DNA from 2 places in the Streptomyces sp. NPDC001410 genome. Region 2 is predicted to be linked to the other one. Evidence: predicted binding sites of a transcription regulator. Region 2 holds the regulator's gene; the other holds the start of a gene.
The links. The regulator HspR, encoded in region 2, represses chaperone genes until heat shock. The targets are predictions, from matches to a motif close to TTGAGNNNNNNNNNCTCAA.

Region 1: lon (endopeptidase La) is a predicted target of HspR. The motif match lies at 4,823-4,841, and genes of this name have one in related genera.

Annotation. Positions count from the first base shown of each region.
Region 1 covers NZ_JBIAWE010000005.1:211,291-221,258, reverse strand. Annotated here, with positions in the region: gene ACFY3C_RS12625 (multifunctional oxoglutarate decarboxylase/oxoglutarate dehydrogenase thiamine pyrophosphate-binding subunit/dihydrolipoyllysine-residue succinyltransferase subunit) at 1-156, opposite strand, end outside; gene ACFY3C_RS12620 (ATP-binding protein) at 459-1,571, opposite strand; gene ACFY3C_RS12615 (response regulator transcription factor) at 1,568-2,308, opposite strand; gene ACFY3C_RS12610 (spermidine synthase) at 2,418-3,101, opposite strand; gene ACFY3C_RS12605 (rhomboid-like protein) at 3,364-4,161, shown strand; gene ACFY3C_RS12600 (DUF4259 domain-containing protein) at 4,256-4,681, opposite strand; gene lon (endopeptidase La) at 4,864-7,293, shown strand; gene ACFY3C_RS12590 (serine/threonine-protein kinase) at 7,437-8,453, shown strand; gene ACFY3C_RS12585 (hypothetical protein) at 8,608-9,210, shown strand; gene ACFY3C_RS12580 (hypothetical protein) at 9,363-9,926, shown strand.
Region 2 covers NZ_JBIAWE010000007.1:344,969-354,936, reverse strand. Annotated here, with positions in the region: gene ACFY3C_RS17890 (sugar ABC transporter substrate-binding protein) at 1-102, opposite strand, end outside; gene ACFY3C_RS17885 (fibronectin type III domain-containing protein) at 398-2,095, shown strand; gene ACFY3C_RS17880 (heat shock protein transcriptional repressor HspR) at 2,155-2,604, opposite strand; gene dnaJ (molecular chaperone DnaJ) at 2,610-3,776, opposite strand; gene grpE (nucleotide exchange factor GrpE) at 3,813-4,475, opposite strand; gene dnaK (molecular chaperone DnaK) at 4,472-6,322, opposite strand; gene ACFY3C_RS17860 (MraY family glycosyltransferase) at 6,417-7,436, opposite strand; gene ACFY3C_RS17855 ((Fe-S)-binding protein) at 7,631-9,898, shown strand.

The DNA.
Region 1 (9,968 bases), on a different contig from region 2:
GTCCCACCAGGCACGGTCTACCGAGTTCGGGTCCTGGAGGTACTGCTGATAGATCTCGTCGACGAGCCACTCGTTGGGACCGAACGCAGCAGCGGGGTTCTTCCCGGCTGGGTCGTCGGTCGAGATGCTCGAGTTACTGGGGGACTGTGGCGACACGGCGGCAACCGCCCTCTTCCGCTTCACAAGGTTATGGACAGCGGGAATAAAGGCTACGCCTCCGAGACCGGGAAGGTCAGGTCGGGCAGGTTCATCGTCGCGTAAGTCACATCAGAAATCTTGTTTCAGGGCTTGATATGGCGGGAAACAAGCGTGGTTCCGCATGTGAGCTGAGGTGTGCGGGATCGCCGAGCGGGGCCCGGCGCGACTCGCTCGGGCGTGCGTCGCGGGGCTGTCCCTGATCACACGTGTCCGACTGCGGGGACGCTCGTGGATCTTGTGGCTCCGGTTCGGACTTTACGTCAACCTGGGACGGAAGTCTCTCCCGGAAGAGTGACGATGATCCTGCAGCCCCGCTCGGATTCGGCCACACCGATTCGGCCGCTGTGCAGATCCACCGCCCACCGGGCGATCGCGAGGCCGAGCCCGGTGCCGCCGTCGCTGCCCGGACCGTGCGGCCGGGTCACCGAGCCGCGGTTGAACCGCTCGAACACGCGGTGCCACTCGGACCTGGGGATTCCGGGCCCCTCGTCCAGCACCTCCAGCTCCAGCGACTCCGGCTGCGGCCCGCGCCGCGCCTTCACGGTGACGCGCCCGTACGGCGGGCTGTGCTTGACCGCGTTGTCGATCAGGTTGGCGACGACCTGGTGGATGCGCTCGGGGTCCGCGTGCGCGGTCAGCTCCGGCGGGGAGACGTCCAGGTGCAGATGTACGTCGGTACGCGTGTGGCTGCCGGAGCCGGAGGCCATGCCCGCGCGCGCGGAGGCGACCATGTTGGCCTCCTTCAGCACGCCCGACAGGTACGGCCACACCTCGAAGCGGCGCAGCTTCAGCGGTACGACGCCGTTGTCGAGCCGGGAGAGGTCCAGCAGGGTCTCGACGAGCCGGCCGAGCCGCTCGGTCTGTTTCAGGGCCGTCCGCATGGTCTCCGGGTCGGCCTCGGTGACCCCGTCGACGATGTTCTCCAGCACCGCGCGCAGGCCCGCGATCGGGGTGCGCAGCTCGTGCGAGACGTTCGCCACCAGCTCCTTGCGCTGGCGGTCCTGCGCCTCCAGCTCGTCGGCCATGACGTTGATCGTCTGGGCCAGGTCGCCCAGCTCGTCACGGCGGTTCTCGCGGACTCGGCGGGTGTAGTCGCCCTGCGAGATCGAGCGGGCCACCAGGTTCATCTCGTCCAGCGGCGCGGTGAGTGAATGGGCCACGAACTGCGTTATCAGCAGTGTGGCGATCATCGAGAAGACCGTGATGAAGCGAAGCTCCGTCTTGGTGTGCACCGCGACGATCGAGAGACCGGTGGTGATCAGCACCGAGATGACGACGAGTGCGCCCAGCTTGGTCTTGATCGAGAACGGGCGTACGCCCCCCCAGGGATCCTCCCCGGGGCTCCTCCGTGCGGCCTCCCGCCGTTCGCTCATGGCGTCGGTGTCTCCAGCGCGTAGCCCACGCCGTGCACGGTACGGATCCGCTCGGCGCCGATCTTCCGGCGCAGCGCCTTGATGTGGCTGTCCACCGTCCGCGTGCCCGACGCGTCCGCCCAGTCCCACACCTCGGCCAGCAGCTGCTCCCGGGAGAGCACCGCGCGCGGGGTGTTCGCCAGGCACACCAGCAGGTCGAACTCGGTGGGCGTGAGGTGGACGTCCTCGGACTTCACCCGCACGCGGCGCTGCGCGTGGTCGATCTCCAGCTCGCCGAGGCGCAGGATGCCCGAGCGGGGCGTGGACGCGGCGACGACCGCCCGCTCCACGCGCCGCAGCAGGACGTGCACCCGCGCGGCCAGCTCCCGCATGGAGAACGGCTTGGTCATGTAGTCGTCGGCGCCGACGCCGAGCCCGACCAGCATGTCCGTCTCGTCGTCCCGCGCGGTGAGCATCAGCACCGGCACCGGGCGCTGGGCCTGCACGCGCCGGCAGACCTCCAGGCCGTCGAAGCCGGGCAGCATGATGTCGAGGATCAGCAGGTCGGGCTGCCAGGCCTCGGCCGTGTCGACCGCCGCGGGGCCATCGGACGCGGTCTGCACGAGGAATCCCTCGGCGCGGAGCCGGGCCGCGATGGCGTCGACGATCGTCGGATCGTCCTCGACGACCAGCACGCGGCGCTGCGCGCCCTGGGTCGTCGTGGCCGCGCTGGTCTGGGAGGTGTGTGTCTGCTCCATCGCCCGCCCCTGTTGCTTTCCGGAATCCGTGGGGTGATCCCATGACTGCGATTGACGCTTGAATGATCGGCGTCAGGGCAGCACATTACGGGGACTCACCGCGCCGTCGCTATCCAGGTCGGACGGCGAGGTGTACGGCGTCCGGAACGCCCCGGGCAACGGGGACCTCTTCGGTACGCACCTGATGGAACCCGGCATTCCACATGGTTCCTTCAAATTCCGGAGAGGGCTCGGCAGACCATACCGCCAACACCCCTCCCGGCCTCAACACCCTTGCACACGCAGCGAGTCCGGACGGCGAGTAGAGGCCGTCGTTGTCCTCGGTGACGGTCCAGCCCGGGCCGTTGTCGATGTCGAGACACAGGGCGTCGAAAGTGTCCGATGTCTCATTGACGTAAGTGACAAGGTCGGCCTGGACGATCTCGGCGCGGGGATCGGCGAGCGCGTGCGCGGAGACAACCGACAGCGGTCCGTCGCCCCGGTGCCAGTCGATGACGGCCGGCTCCCGCTCCACGACCGTGATCCGGCCCCATCTGTCGGGATCCGCCGCGGCGTGTGCGAGCGAGAATCCCACCCCCAGTCCGCCGATCAGCACGTCCGGTGCCGGGCGCCCGTCCAGGGCGTCGTACGCGGCGTCGACCAGCAGCCGCTCCGAGCGGCCGTCGGAGGTGTCCATGAGGAAGCACCCGTTGGCGATGATCTGCAGCAACTCGCCGTGCCTGCGCAGCACCACCTCCCCGTACGGGCCTTCGCGTCGGTCCAGGACCTCAGGAGTGTCGTAGACGGCAGTCATACGCCCATCCTCCTCGAACGAGGCGTTGCGTTCACGGGAATTGACCACGAACCCACGGGTAACAGGTTGCGGGGCGGTGCGGGGCAGCGCGGCGCGACTGCCGCCGCACGCCGCCACCGCGCGCCTCGTGCGCGCCGCCGGCAAGGGGCGGACGCGTTTGAAGCTTCTGAGGTTGCTGTGAATCCGCTCTCGCGTGGCGTCGGTCATAGACAGCGGCCGCGGGAACACGAAGGGTGGGGCGCGACGGAAGGAGTGCCTCACCGTGGAACGGATCGTGACCGGGCCTGCGACGGCCGCGTCCCCGCCCCTGGGCACGCCCCTTCCCGCCGACTCCCTGCCGGATGTCGCCGGCCTGCTCGACGGAGTCCCACGCCAACGAGAGCTGCCCGCCCCGGCCGCGACGCCGGCCCCGGCCGCGACCCGCCCCTCCTTCCGGCCCTGGTACCTCCTGCCGACCCCCACCGGCACCCCGTTCACCTTCGCCTACGCGTCCCTCCTCGCCCTCACCTCGCTCGTGGCGGACTGGGCCGACCCCGCCCTGATGCACACGCTGTACCAGGGCTCCAGCACCGACGTCGCCCACCTGGTGCGCACGCCGGTGCTGGTGCTGCTGGCGAGCGCGCTGTGGATCGCGGGCGGCATCGTGTCGCCGTACGCGGGCGCGTTCGTGCTGGTGCTCACCGCGCTGGAGCGGCGGATAGGCGGCGCCCGGGCGGCCTGCGTGTTCCTGGCGGGCCACGTCCTGGCGACCCTCGCGACCGAGGTCCCGGTGGGCCTCGCGGTCCTGTTCGGCCACCTTCCGGACACCTCCCTGCACCGCCTCGACTACGGCATCAGCTTCGGTGTCGCCGGCAGCATCGGTGCCCTGTCCGGCCTGCTCACCCCCTGGGTCCGCTGGCCCCTTCTCACCCTGGTCGCGAGCATGCTCCTCGACGACCTGACCGCCTTCCAGGACCCGATGACCAACTGGGGCCACCTGATCGCCCTGAGCATCGGCATCGCCGGCTGGCCGCTGGTACGGCGCTGGCGCTTCCCCGCGACTTCCCCGGGGTCCGTGTGAACGCCTGCTCGATGGTGTAGCGATGCTGCTGGCCGTGGCAGGGAGCCGTGGTCAGGGCACGGGGGAGCTCTTCATGACTGATTGGGCCGTACGGTCAGCACAGGCTGAGCTGTTCCCCCTCCGAGGGCGGCAGGAGTATGTGCCGTATCCGCTCGACACCGGACCGCCACGGGTAGCCCTCGGATTCCTCCCACAGGCCCAGCAGTTCGGACGGCTCGGTCACGACCCGGTCGAGGGCTTGTAGCGCGAGTGACCGCAGGGCCGTGAGATCGGGGAGGGGTTCCTCGGGTCCGTAGTGCGGCGAGGGGATGTCGCCGCCCGGACACTGGGCGGCGACCAGCGCGGCCGCCGCGACGGCCTCCTCCGCCTCGGGTGCTTCGAGGTAGTCGTCGGTGTCGACGGCTCGCACCAGCGCGTCGCGAACCATTCCCGCGCGCTCGTTCAAGGCCGCGTCGTCGAGACCGTTGCACCAGTCCGCGGCGGTGTCGTTGTCAAAGGGTCCCGTGTCCCAGGTGCCCATGGGCTCCTCCCCGTTCGTGCTGACGTCCGGGCATCCTGGCAGGCCCCACTGACATCACCTCTGGTCTGCAACAACATCCCGGTCACCGGCCGATCGCTCACAGCGAACAAGGACCCGGGAACATTGGCGGAGCCCCGTGCATTGAGTCGGCATAGCTCAAGTTGACTGCCTAAGGGGAGATCATGGCTGCTGAGTCCACGGCGTTCACGCTCGTGTTGCCCGTGCTGCCGCTCGACGACGAGGTCGTGCTGCCCGGGATGGTGGTTCCGCTGGACCTGAGCGACGCCGAGGTGCGGGCCGCGGTGGAGGCCGCGCAGGCCGCCGCCCGGTCGGAGCCCGGGAAGCCCAAGGTTCTGCTGGTTCCGCGCATCGACGGCACGTACGCCAAGACCGGTGTGCTGGGCACGGTCGAGCAGGTCGGCCGGCTGGCCGACGGCGACCCGGGGGCCCTGATCCGCGGCCGCGGCCGGGTGCGGATCGGCGCCGGTACGACGGGTCCGGGCGCGGCGCTGTGGGTCGAGGGCGCGGGGGTCGACGAGACCGTCCCCGACCCGCTGCCCGGGCATGCCGCCGAACTCGTCAAGGAATACAAGGCCCTCGCCACCAGCTGGCTGAAGAAGCGCGGCGCCTGGCAGGTCGTGGACCGCGTCCAGGCCATCGACGACGTCTCCGCGCTCGCCGACAACTCCGGGTACTCGCCCTTCCTCACCACCGAGCAGAAGGTCGAGCTGCTGGAGACCGCCGACCCGGTGGCCCGCCTCCGGCTCGCCGCGCAGCAGTTGCGCGACCACCTCGCCGAGCAGGACGTGGCCGAGACCATCGCCAAGGACGTCCAGGAGGGCGTCGACAAGCAGCAGCGCGAGTTCCTGCTGAGGCGTCAGCTCGAGGCCGTCCGCAAGGAGCTGCGCGAGCTGAACGGCGATCAGGACGGTGAGGAGTCCGACGACTACCGCGCCCGCGTGGAGGCCGCCGACCTGCCGGAGAAGGTCCGCGAGGCCGCCCTCAAGGAGGTCGACAAGCTGGAGCGGTCCTCCGACCAGTCGCCCGAGGGCTCGTGGATCCGCACCTGGCTGGACACGGTCCTGGAGATGCCGTGGAACGAGCGGACCGATGACAGTGCTTCCGCGTACGACATCCAGGGCGCCAGGGCGATCCTGGACGCCGAGCACGCGGGTCTGGAGGACGTGAAGGAGCGCATCACCGAGTACCTGGCCGTCCGCAAGCGGCGCAGTGAGCGCGGCCTCGGTGTGATCGGCGGGCGGCGCGGCGGGGCCGTGCTCGCGCTTGTCGGCCCTCCCGGCGTCGGCAAGACCAGCCTCGGCGAGTCCGTCGCGCACGCCATGGGCCGCAAGTTCGTCCGCGTCGCCCTCGGTGGTGTCCGGGACGAGGCGGAGATCCGCGGCCACCGGCGCACGTACGTCGGCGCGCTGCCCGGCCGTGTCGTGCGTGCCATCAAGGAGGCGGGGTCGATGAACCCCGTGGTCCTGCTGGACGAGATCGACAAGGTGGGGTCGGACTACCGGGGCGACCCGGCCGCGGCCCTGCTGGAGGTGCTGGACCCGGCGCAGAACCACACCTTCCGGGACCACTACCTGGAGGTCGAACTGGACCTGTCCGACGTGGTCTTCCTCGCCACCGCCAACGTCCTGGAGGCCATCCCGGAGGCGCTCGCCGACCGTATGGAGATCGTCCGCCTGGACGGCTACACCGAGGACGAGAAGGTCGTCATCGCCCGTGACCACCTGCTCCCGCGCCAGCTGGAGCGGACCGGCCTGGCCAAGGACGAGGTCACGATCGACGAGGGCGCGCTGCGCAAGCTCGCCGGCGAGTACACCCGCGAGGCGGGCGTGCGCACCCTGGAGCGGTCCATCGCGCGGCTGCTGCGCAAGATCGCGGCCCAGCACGAACTCGGCGAGCGGAAGCTGCCGTTCACCGTCCGGGACGAGGATCTCCGCGCGCTGATCGGGCGTCCGCACCACGTGCCCGAGTCCGCCCAGGACCCGGCCGAGCGCCGTACGTCCGTGCCGGGCGTGGCGACCGGTCTCGCGGTCACCGGAGCCGGTGGCGACGTCCTCTTCGTCGAGGCGTCCCTCGCCGACCCGGAGACGGGCGCGGCGGGGCTGACCCTGACCGGCCAGCTGGGCGACGTGATGAAGGAGTCGGCGCAGATCGCGCTGAGCTTCCTGCGCAGCCACGGCGCCGAACTGGAGCTGCCGGTGGCCGACCTGAAGGACCGGGGCGTGCACATCCACTTCCCGGCGGGCGCGGTCCCTAAGGACGGACCGAGCGCGGGCATCACGATGACCACGGCCCTCGCCTCCCTGCTCTCCGGCCGGCTGGTCCGCACCGACGTGGCGATGACCGGCGAGGTCTCGCTGACCGGCCGGGTGCTGCCCATCGGCGGTGTGAAGCAGAAGCTGCTCGCCGCCCACCGCGCCGGGGTGACCACCGTGATCATCCCCAAGCGCAACGAACCCGACCTGGACGACGTCCCGGCCGAGGTGCTGGACAAGCTCGACGTCCACGCCGTGACCGACGTCCGCCAGGTCCTGGAACTGGCGCTCGCACCCGCCACGAACGGCGCGGAGCCGGAGGTTCCGGTCGCGGCGTGACGACGTGGTCCATCAGCGGGTTGCGCCCGCGGTGACCGGATGAGGGAAGGCCCGGGTTCCGTGAGGCCCGGGCCTTCGCCGTGCCGTGGGCGAGCGCGGCCGCGGACGAGCGTGCATATGGATCAACTGGGTAGAATTCAGGCGTGAGTGGGCAGGTGGTGCAACCTTCCGGCCCGATCGGGACGGAGATCGCCGGCTACCGCGTGGAGCGCGAGCTGGGCCGCGGCGGCATGGCCGTCGTCTACTGCGCCCGGGACCTGCGCCTCGGCCGTACCGTCGCCCTCAAACTCCTCGCCCCCGAGTACACCCGCAACGACTCCTTCCGCCGCCGCTTCCACCAGGAGTCGCGGATCGCCGCCGCCATCGACCATCCCCACATCGTCCCCGTCTTCGAGGCCGGCGAGACCGACGGGATCCTGTACATCGCGATGTGCTTCGTGCACGGCATGGACCTGCGCGCCGTGCTCGACCGGGACGGTCCGCTCCCCGTGCCGGCCGCGCTGCGCATCGCCGCCCAGCTGGCCTCCGCGCTCGACGCGGCCCACGAGCACGACCTGGTGCACCGCGACGTCAAGCCCGGCAACGTCCTGGTCACCAAGGGCGTCGACAGCGACCACCCCGAGCACGTCTACCTCACCGACTTCGGGCTGGCGAAGAAGTCCCTGTCGCTGACCGGGTTCACCACCGCGGGCGAGTTCGTCGGCACCCTCGACTACGTGGCGCCGGAGCGGGTCGCGGGCCGCCCCGTGGACGGCAGGTCCGATCTCTACAGCCTGGCCTGTGTCGTCTACGAGACCCTCGCGGGCGCACCGCCCTTCCGCCGGGACGACGACCTTGAGCTGCTGTGGGCGCACCAGTACGACCCGCCGCCCCTGCTGAGCGAGGCGCGGGCCGGGATCCCGGCGGCCGCCGACGACGTCCTGCGCAGGGCACTGGCCAAGGCCCCGGACGACCGCTACGGCACCTGCCTGGAGTTCGTCGCAGCCCTGCGCGCCGCCCTGGCCGACTGTGGCCCGCGGCGCCGTACGCCCACGCTGGTGGACGCCCGTGCGGCCGAGGCTCTCCCTGCCGCCGACCCGGTGCCCGCCTCGCCCGCCTTGCCGGCCCCGCCCGCTCCGCCCGACTGGGCCGGCCCGGTCCTCGGGGGACCGGCGTCCTAGGCGCGCCGCGCTGAAATACCGGACGCTTTCCTCCTCGTCAAGTCCCGAGTCCTCGGAACGTGACCGCGTTCTGGCATTCCGGCCTACTTGAAGCACGGCCCCACCGGAGAAACCGGAAACCGAAAAAGGGCCCCGAATCAAGTAGGAGAAAGTCATGAAGCGCATCAACGAGAACCGCGAGGCCGTCCGTACCAAGCGAGGTTTCCGCCTCTCGACGATCGTCGCCTCGGCCGTGGTCGTCGCCGGCGGAATCATCCTCCCGGCCGCCGCCGCCTCGGCCGCCCCGATGCCTGACTCGTCGACCGTCACGCTGGTGGCCAAGCACCACGACAAGCACGACGGTGACCAGCACAAGAAGCTGAAGAAGGCCAAGAAGGGCAATGCGACCGGCGGCAACGGCGGTAATGCCACGAGCAACGGCGCCGGCAACGCGACTGGCGGTAATGGTGGTAACGCCACGAGCAATGGTGGCGGGAATGCGACCGGTGGTGGCGGCGGTAACGCCACGAGTAACGGCGCCGGGAATGCGACTGGCGGTAATGGTGGTAACGCCACGAGTAACGGTGGCGGGAATGCGACCGGTGGTGGCGGCGGTAACGCCACGAGTAACGGCGCCGGCAACGCGACTGGCGGTAATGGCGGCAATGCCACGAGTAACGGTGGCGGGAATGCGACCGGCGGTAATGGTGGTAACGCCACGAGCAACGGCGCCGGCAACGCGACCGGCGGCAACGGAGGTAACGCCACTTCCAACTGAAGCCCACGTCGCTGACAGCAGCGAGTGAGCGACGGCGGATCCGGGTGGCGCGGTCAGCGGCCGCGCCACCCGATCACCGGCCACGAGCCCCCAGTCCTCCCAGTCTCTCCCCCCGCAATCCCGACCGCCCCCCTCAAGAAACGGCACCCCTCATGACCCGCAACGTCCGCAAGAGCAGCCTGGCCGTGGCCGCCGCCGCCCTCCTGTTTCCCCTCGGCGCAGTCCTGATCCCCGCAGGCGCCGCCTTCGCCGCCCCCGCGCCGTACAGCGTGACCGCCTCGGCGAAGGGCGACGACCACGGCAGCAAGGACCAAAAGAAGAGCGACGATCACCACAAGGACGATCACGGCAAGAAGCACGGCGATCACGGGGACGGGAAGCACGGCGACCACGACACCTGCGAGGCCGGCAACGCCACAGGGGGCAACGGCGGCAACGGCACCGGCGGCGACGCCACGGTCTGCACGGCTCCGGGCGGTACCGGCACCGGCGGCACCGGCGGCCGGGGCAGGGGCTCATGCGGCGGCAAGGGCACGAACGGCGGCAACGGCACCGGCACCAACGGCAACGACGGCCCGCCGTGCCCCGACGACCACAAGCCGGAGCCGTCCGGCGGGGACACCGGCAGCACCTCCACACCGGAGACGCCCGCCCCGGCCGACCCCGGGCCTGCTGCCCCGGAATCGCCCGCCCCGCCGGACGTGGTCATCAACTGAACAGGGAGAAGGCCGAACACAGAGAAGACCGCACACACAGAA
Region 2 (9,968 bases):
GGGGCTCGCGCTCGCGCCGTCCCCCGTCGCGTCCAGCACGCCGCAGCCGGCAAGCGAAAGGGTCATCGTGGATGCAGCCACGGCTATGGCGATACGACGCATACGAGGGCTCACTTCAGGTGTGTTCCGGACGTGGGTGCTGCTTTAGACCCAGGTGTCCGAAAAGCCAACGCGGAGCCGCTACCCGGCGTCAAGCGGAACTACTTAACGAGTCCGCAACACCACGCTCCGCTGCACCTGTGAAGGAGGAACGGAATCACCTCCAAACACCCTTTACGGACCCTCCATCCAAACGGAGTTCATGGGAAGGTAAAGATCCGCACAACCATTGGCAATCCCCGCGAGTCGCGATCACCGGCGGCCGCGCGCCGTCTCTCCGACTCGAGCAGAGGACCGAATGAACCCAGCCAGACGTACGACAGCCACGACCGTCGTACTCTCCGCCGCCGGCGCCCTGCTGAGCGCGGTCACCACCACCGCCTCCGCCGCCACGAGTTGCGCGTCCCCGGTGTACACCCGGACGTTCTACGCGAACACCACCTTCTCCGGCACCCCGAAGAAAACGGACTGCGACTCCGTGATCTCCGAGAACTGGGGCACGGGCGCCCCGGCCACAGGCCTGCCCAAGGACAACTTCGGTGTGCGCTGGAGCGTGACGCGGGACTTCGGTTCCGGTGGGCCGTTCTCCCTGCCGGCCAGCACCCAGGACGGGGTGCGGGTGTACCTGGACGGCGTGCGCAAGGTGGACATCTGGAAGAACGTCTCGACCACCCGGAGCAAGTCCGTCGACGTCACGATCCCGTCCGGCAAGCACACCCTGCGCGTCGACTACGTCAACTGGACCGGCACCGCCAACGTCGCCTTCTCGTACCTGCCCCGGCTCTCGGCCGACGCCGACAAGGTCAAGCCCCTCGTCCCGACGGGGACTTCGGTTTCGTACGACACGGTGACCGGCAAGGCGAAGCTGAGCTGGAGCAGGAACAAGGAGATGGACCTCGCGGGGTACCGCGTCTACCGGCGCCTGAAGGGCACGTCGTTCGGCGCCAAGCCGCTCGCGACGACGACCTCCACCTCGTACACCGACGCCACCCTCCCGAAGACGGGCGAGACGTACTACTACGAGGTCCGCGCCTACGACCGGGTCGGCAACGAGTCGACGGGCACCGCGGACCAGGCGGTGACCACCGTCGACCTGGTGGCGCCCGACGCGCCGACCAATGTGAGCGCGGGGGGACATTTCGGTCCGACTGACAGTACGGGTGGGCTGAAGGTCGCCTGGGACCAGGTCGCGGGCGCGGTGTCGTACCGCGTCTTCCGGGCCGCGAGCGCGAACGGCACGTACACCGCGCTCGGCACCACGGACCAGCTGTCCTACCTGGACACCTCGGCCGCCGAGAAGGTCGTCTACTACTACCGTGTCTCGGCCGTCGACGCGGCGGGCAACGAGTCCGCCCAGTCCGAGACCCAGTACGGCAAGATCTGGGACAACGACCCGCCCGCCCTCGTCACCGGGCTGAGCGTCACCCCGACGGAGTACGGCTTCCATCTGAACTGGGACAAGAACCCGGCCACGGACCTGAAGTACTACGAGATCCACTGGGGCGAGCTGATGGGCGACCCGGGCGACCAGATCTGCTGGGGCGGCACGGCGGACTACGTCTCGCCCGACAGGACGTCCTACGACTACACCACGCTCCCGGACGGCGACGAGGTCTGCTTCTTCGTCGACGCCGTGGACGACCAGGGCAACTCCGCGATCAAGTGGAACGGCCCGACCGAGGCCGTGTCCGTCACCGAGCTGGACATGACGCCGAGTGAGCCGACGCCCGAGGGCTCGCCGGTCCGGCTGTCGGCGACCGCCGCGGAGGCGGGCGTCGCGCTGTCCTGGAACGCCGTGGCCGACGCCACCGGCTACCAGGTCTACCGCTGGAACCCGGACACCAAGGCGTACGAGAAGCTGGCGGCCACGACGGACACCTCCTACCAGGACACCGGCGCCGCCGGCGGCACCACCCACTTCTACCGGGTGACCGCCCTGCAGCCCGACGGCACCGAGTCCGCACCCGGCGCCGACTGGGCCTCCCTCGCGCCCTGAGCACCCTGAGCACGTGAAAGGGGCCCGGAATCCGGGCCCCTTTCAGCTGTCACAGACGCTCAGTCGTTCTGCTGCCGCTTCGGCCGCCACACCACCAGCGCGCTGGTCTGCTGGACCTCCTGGTACGGGACCAGGTCGCGGCGGTAGGAGGCGTGGACGGCGGCCTCGCGCTGCTGCATCGCGGCCGCCGCGCCGTCCAGGGCCGACTGCAGCTCCGCGACGCGGGACTGGAGCGCGGCGACCTGGTTCTCCAGTTCGATGATCCGCTTGATACCGGCCAGGTTGATGCCCTCGTCCTGGGACAGCGCCTGCACCTGGCGGAGCAGCTCGATGTCACGGGCCGAGTAGCGGCGGCCCCGGCCGGCGGTGCGGTCGGGGGAGACCAGACCCAGGCGGTCGTACTGGCGCAGCGTCTGCGGGTGGAGTCCGGAGAGCTGGGCCGCGACCGAGATGACGTAGACCGGGGTCTCCTCGGTCAGTTCGTACGGGTTACGCCGACGGCCGTCCATCACTCTCAATCTCCCTTCGCGGCCTCGAACAGCTCCGCCCGCGGGTCCTCGTCCGCGGTCGCCTCGCGATACGCCTCCAGTGCGTCACGAGCCTTCCCCGAGACGTCCTTCGGGACACTCACCTCGACGGTGACCAGGAGGTCGCCACGGGTGCCGTCCTTGCGGACCGCGCCCTTGCCCCGGGCGCGCATGGTGCGGCCGTTGGGGGTGCCGGGCGGCAGCTTCAGGGTGACGGCGGGGCCGCCGAGGGTGGGGACCCGCACCTCGCCGCCGAGGGCCGCCTCGGCGAACGTGACCGGCACGGTGACGGTGAGGTTGTCGCCCTTGCGCCCGAACACCGGGTGCTCGCCGACATGGACCATCACGTACAGGTCGCCCGCCGGTCCGCCCCGCTCGCCGGGCGCGCCCTTGCCGCGCAGCCGGATCCGCTGCCCGTCGGTGACGCCCGCCGGGATGCGGACCTGCATCGTGCGCGACGACTTGGCTCGGCCGCTGCCCTTGCACTCCAGGCAGGGGTGCTCGGCGATCAGGCCGCGGCCCTTGCAGTCGGGGCAGGGGTCGGTCAGCGAGAAGCCGCCGCCCGAACCCCGGGCGACCTGCCCGGTGCCGACACAGGTCGGGCACACCCGCGGTGTGCCGTTCTTGTCGCCGGTGCCTGAGCAGGCCTTGCACGGCGCCTGGGAGGACATCCTCAGGGGCACCGTGGCGCCCTCGATGGCCTCCGTGAAGCTCAGCGTGACCTCGGACTCGATGTCCTGGCCGCGCCGCGGCTGGGTACGGGTGCCCGTGGTCCCGCCGCGGTTGAACAGGCCCCCGAAGACGTCACCGATGCCGCCGCCGAAGCCGCCCCCGCTCTGCGCGTTACCCCCGAAGAGGTCGCCCAGATCGAAGTTGAAGGAGCCGCCGGCGCCAGGCCCGGGGCGGAAGCCGCCGTTGCCGAACAGGGCGCGTGCCTCGTCGTACTCCTTGCGCTTCTTGGGGTCACCGAGGATGTCGTTCGCCTCGGAGATCTCCTTGAAGCGCTCCTCGGCCTTGGCGTTGCCCTTGTTGGCGTCCGGGTGGAACTCGCGGGCGAGCTTCCGGTACGCCTTCTTGATCTCGGCCTCGGTGGCGTCCTTGGGGACGCCGAGGACCTTGTAGTAGTCCTTCTCGATGAAGTCCTTGGTGCTCATCCCCGACGCCCCTCCTTCCTGTCTTCGGTGATTACGTCAGCCCTCCTCCGGGCCACCGTTCTCCTTGTCGTCGGCCGCGGGCGCCTCGGTGGTCTCCTCGGTGCCCTCCGCCTTGACGGCCTGCGCGCCGGGCTGCGGCTCGGCGACGGCCACCCGCGCGGGGCGGATGGTGCGTTCGCCGATGCGATACCCGGGCTGCAGGATGGCCACGCACGTCGTCTCGGTGACGTCCGGTGCGTAGCTGTGCATCAGGGCCTCGTGGATCGTCGGGTCGAAGGGCTCGCCCTCCTTGCCGAACTGCTGCAGGCCCATCTTGGCCGCGACGGTCTCCAGCGACTCGGCCACCGACTTGAAGCCGCCGACCAGTTCGCCGTGTTCCCGCGCGCGGCCGATGTCGTCGAGCACGGGCAGGAGTTCGGTCAGGAGGTTCGCGATGGCGACCTCCCGGACCGCGATCCGGTCGCGCTCCACTCGGCGGCGGTAGTTCTGGTACTCGGCCTGGAGCCGCTGGAGGTCCAGGGTGCGCTCGTTCAGAGCCATGCGCACCTGGTCCAGCTGGGCCACCAGACCCGCGTCTGCTGCTACGTCCCCGGCCGGGGCCGCCCCCTCATCGGGAGCGGCCTTCGACTCGGCGTCTTCGGGGGTCGCGCCGGAGGGGACGTCGGGCTTCTCCTCGAAGCCCGGGGTCTCCTCCGTCACGCGGCACCGTCCTTGCGCTCGTCGTCCACGATCTCGGCGTCGACCACGTCGTCGTCGGCGGGCCGGGCGCCACCGGCGGCGGCACCCTCGGGACCGCCCGCGGCCTGCGCGGCCTGGGCGTCGGCGTACATGGCCTGGCCCAGCTTCTGCGAGACGGCCGCGACCTTCTCCGTGGCGGTGCGGATCTCGGCGGTGTCCTCGCCCTTGAGCGCGGCCTTCAGCTCCTCGACTGAGGCCTCGACCTCGGTCTTGATCTCGCCCGGGACCTTGTCCTCGTTGTCCTTGAGGAACTTCTCGGTCTGGTAGACGAGCTGCTCGCCCTGGTTGCGGGTCTCGGCGGCCTCGCGGCGGCGGTGGTCCTCGTCCGCGTACTGCTCGGCCTCCTGGCGCATGCGGTCGACCTCGTCCTTCGGCAGCGAGGAGCCGCCGGTGACGGTCATCTTCTGCTCCTTGCCCGTGCCGAGGTCCTTGGCCGTGACGTGCATGATGCCGTTGGCGTCGATGTCGAAGGAGACCTCGATCTGCGGGACGCCACGCGGCGCCGGCGGCAGACCGGTCAGCTCGAACATGCCGAGCTTCTTGTTGTACGCCGCGATCTCGCGCTCGCCCTGGTAGACCTGGATCTGCACGGACGGCTGGTTGTCCTCGGCCGTCGTGAAGATCTCGGAGCGCTTGGTCGGGATCGTGGTGTTGCGCTCGATCAGCTTGGTCATGATGCCGCCCTTGGTCTCGATACCGAGGGACAGCGGGGTGACGTCGAGGAGCAGGACGTCCTTGACCTCGCCCTTGAGGACACCGGCCTGGAGCGAGGCGCCGATGGCGACGACCTCGTCCGGGTTCACGCCCTTGTTGGCGTCCTTGCCGCCGGTCAGCTCCTTGACGAGCTCGGCGACGGCGGGCATACGGGTGGAGCCACCGACGAGGACGACGTGGTCGATCTCGCCGAGGGAGATGCCGGCGTCCTTGATGACGTTGTGGAACGGCGTCTTGCAGCGCTCCAGCAGGTCGGCCGTCAGCTGCTGGAACTGCGCCCGGGTGAGCTTCTCGTCCAGGTGCAGCGGGCCCTCGGCGGACGCGGTGATGTAGGGCAGGTTGATCGAGGTCTCGGTGGACGAGGACAGCTCGATCTTCGCCTTCTCGGCAGCCTCGCGCAGACGCTGCAGAGCCATCTTGTCCTTGGCGAGGTCCACGCCGTGGCCGGCCTTGAACTGCTGCACCAGGTAGTCGACGACGCGCTGGTCCCAGTCGTCACCACCGAGGTGGTTGTCACCGTTGGTGGCCTTCACCTCGACGACACCGTCGCCGATCTCCAGCAGCGAGACGTCGAACGTGCCGCCACCGAGGTCGAAGACCAGGATGATCTGCTCGTCCTTGTCGAGGCCGTAGGCGAGCGCGGCCGCGGTGGGCTCGTTGACGATGCGCAGGACGTTCAGACCGGCGATCTCGCCGGCCTCCTTCGTCGCCTGGCGCTCGGAGTCGTTGAAGTAGGCCGGGACGGTGATGACCGCGTCGGTCACCTTCTCGCCCAGGTAGGCCTCGGCGTCGCGCTTCAGCTTCTGCAGGATGAAGGCGCTCATCTGCTGCGGGTTGAACTGCTTCCCGTCGAGCTCGATCTTCCAGTCCGTGCCCATGTGGCGCTTCACGGACCGGATGGTCCGGTCGACGTTGGTGACCGCCTGGCGCTTGGCGACCTCGCCGACGAGCACTTCGCCGTTCTTCGCGAAGGCGACGACGGACGGCGTGGTCCGGGCACCCTCGGCGTTGGTGATGACGGTGGGCTCGCCGCCTTCAAGAACGCTGACGACGGAGTTAGTCGTGCCCAGGTCGATGCCGACCGCACGTGCCATGGTTGATTCCTCCAGCTGACTTGAGTGGAACAGGCTCAAGTGTGCACGAGCGGGTCCTCCGGGTCAACAGACCTGAGCCAGCCAGACTCAACTCTTATCCGTTCCTTACACGCAACTGGCCTCTGACCTGCGTCGATTCCGTCCGCTGGGGTTGCTGGACAGAGATGCGAAGGAGTACGAGAACGGCGAGGACCACCCCGCCGGCCACCCACAGCACGACCCCCTCCCCCGTCCACCCGGCATCCACGAGCACCCCCACGAGCACCGTGGAGAAGGATCCGACGCCGAGCAGCACGACGGCCCCCGGCGTGGTGAGCCCGAGCCGCCGCAGCCGGTGCGCGAGATGGTCCGGGCCCCGCCTGAGCAGCGGCCGGCGGCTCGTCCCGCGCGCGAGGACCACGAGCAGGAAGTCGGCGGCGGCCACGGCACCGAGGCAGAACAGCACACTCGCGGTCGGCCCGAGCGCGTAGCCCGCGCGCGTGAAGACGGCGGCCGAGGAGAGCAGGAACCCGGTGAACAGCGAGCCGCAGGCCCCCATTCCCACCCGCGCGGGATGCCAGTTGTGCATCAGGAAGCCGGTGAGGGCGGCCGCGAAGACGCTGAGCAGCACCGCGAGCCCGTCCATCACCTCGACGGCGGCACAGGCACCCGCCCCGAAGGCGGTGACCACCCCGACCGTACCCGCCAGCCCGTCGGTGTGGTCGAGCCCCTTGAAGGCGAGGGAGGCGAAGACGATCCAGCCCACGGCCAGGATCCCGCCCCAAAGGCCCGTCTCGTCGTACGGCACCACGCAGGCCGCCGCCACGGCCGTACCGGCGACCAGCACCCGCAGGCGCAGCCGCCACACGTCGGCGACCAGCCCCAGCACGGCGACCCCGGCGCCGGCGACGAGCAGCTCGCCCACCCCCTGCCCCAGCGGGGCGACCTTCGTCCACACCCCCGCCCATGCCACCAGACAGGTGACGACCACGACGGCCACCCCTCCGGGCACCGGCAGGGGCCGCTGGCGCCGCCGGTCGACGATGCCCGCACGCAGGGCGGGCACCCGGAGCAGCGCCGCGAGCACGGCGGTGAGGAGTAGGGCGGCGGAGGCCGCGGCGATCCCGTACAGCACGGATCTAAGTTAGGCGCGAAAGTAGCAATTCGGTACGAATAACACGATCTGATTGCCCGGCCTGCTCAGGCTCCCCTCAGCGACCCAGATCACCTCGCTCCTGGCTACAGTGCGAGTAAAGATGCGGGTAGTCTCGAACGGACTGCATAAGTTACCGCTTAGTAATGTCCCTCGCAGGCCCGAGGAGCCCCGAAATGCAACTCGCCGCGATCATCGTGTCGCTGGTTCTGATCGTGGTCGGCGTGGCCTTGTTCGCCCGCGCCCTCCTTCAGATCTACAACTTCATGCGGCTCGGTCAGAGCGTGCCCGCGGGTACCCGGACCGACGAGCCCGTGCAGCGCACCCTCACCGTGGTCAGGGAGTTCCTCGGCCACACCAGGATGAACCGCTGGGGCATCGTCGGCGTGGCGCACTGGTTCGTCGCCGTGGGCTTCTTCACCCTGCTGCTGACGATCGTCAACGCCATCGGCGAGCTGTTCCAGGCCGACTGGATCCTGCCGGTCATCGGCGAGTGGGCGCCGTACAACGTCTACGTCGAGTTCATCGGCACGATGACGGTGGTCGGCATCCTGGTCCTGATCGTCATCCGCCAGCTGAGCCACCCGCGCAACCCGGGCCGCAAGTCCCGCTTCGCCGGCTCCAACTTCGGCCAGGCGTACTTCGTCGAGAGCGTCATCCTGATCGTCGGCGTCTGCATCTTCATGCTGCACGCGCTGGAGGGCGCACAGCACCACGTCGACAGCTACGAGGCGTCCTTCTTCATCTCGTACCCGGTGGTGTCGTGGCTGAAGGGCCTGGACCTCTCCACGCTCCAGAACCTCACCTACTTCTTCGCGGGCCTGAAGATCGCGACCTCCTTCATCTGGATGATCACGGTCGCCCTGAAGACCGACATGGGTGTCGCCTGGCACCGCTTCCTGGCCTTCCCGAACATCTTCTTCAAGCGGAACGCCACCGGCGAGACCTCTCTGGGCGCCCTGCTCCCGATGACCTCCGGCGGCAAGCCGATCGACTTCACCGACCCCGGTGACGACGACGTCTTCGGTGTCTCCCAGGTCGAGCAGTTCTCCTGGAAGGGCCTGCTGGACTTCTCCACCTGCACCGAGTGCGGCCGCTGCCAGTCCCAGTGCCCGGCCTGGAACACCGGCAAGCCCCTCTCCCCCAAGCTGCTGATCATGTCCCTGCGGGACAACGCGCACGCCAAGGCGCCGTACCTGCTGGCCGGCGGCGGCAAGACCGTGGAGGGCGAGGAGAAGGCGTCCGAGGAGCAGCTGGCCGGGGTGCCCGCCGCCGCTCTCGCCGAGGCCGAGCGCCCGCTGATCGGCACCGCCGAGGAGAACGGCGTCATCGACCCGGACGTCCTGTGGTCCTGCACCACCTGCGGTGCCTGCGTCGAGCAGTGCCCGGTGGACATCGAGCACGTGGACCACATCGTGGACATGCGCCGCTACCAGGTCATGATCGAGTCGGCCTTCCCCTCCGAGGCGGGCACGATGCTCAAGAACCTGGAGAAGAAGGGCAACCCCTGGGGCCTGGCCAAGAAGCAGCGCCTGGAGTGGACCAAGGAGGTCGACTTCGAGGTCCCGGTCGTCGGCAAGGACATCGAGGACCTCACCGAGGTCGAGTACCTGTACTGGGTCGGCTGCGCCGGCGCCCTGGAGGACCGCGCCAAGAAGACCACGAAGGCCTTCGCCGAGCTGCTCCACATCGCGGGCGTGAAGTTCGCGATCATGGGCGGCGACGAGAAGTGCACCGGTGACTCCGCCCGCCGCCTCGGCAACGAGCCCCTGTTCCAGGAGCTCGGCATGGAGAACGTGGCCGCGCTGAACATGGCCTTCGGCGAGGACGACGAGGACGAGTCGACCAAGAAGCCGAAGTCGGCGAAGAAGATCGTCGCGACCTGCCCGCACTGCCTCAACACGATCGGCAACGAGTACCCGCAGCTCGGCGGCGACTACGAGGTCATCCACCACACGCAGCTGCTGCAGCACCTGGTGGACGAGGGCAAGCTGATCCCGGTGACCCCGGTCGAGGGCATCATCACGTACCACGACCCCTGCTACCTGGGCCGCCACAACAAGATCTACACGCCCCCGCGCGAGATCATCGCCAACGTCCCGGGCCTGCGGAACGAGGAGATGCACCGCCACAAGGAGCGCGGCTTCTGCTGTGGCGCCGGTGGCGCGCGGATGTGGATGGAGGAGCGGATCGGCAAGCGCATCAACAACGAGCGCGTCGATGAGGCCCTCTCCCTCAACCCCGACATCGTCTCGACCGCCTGCCCGTTCTGCCTCGTCATGCTGACCGACTCGGTCAACGGCAAGAAGAACGAGGGCAAGGCCAAGGAGTCCATCCAGGTCGTGGACGTGGCCCAGCTGCTCCTGGAGTCCGTCAAGACGCCGGTCGACCCGGCGGGCGAGCCGGAGACCGAGAGCGAGCCGGAGCCGGAGCCGGTGAAGTAACACCGGCTGCAGGACCCGACGGCGCCCCCTGACCCGCACAGGCAGGGGGCGCCGTCGTATGCGTGGGCAG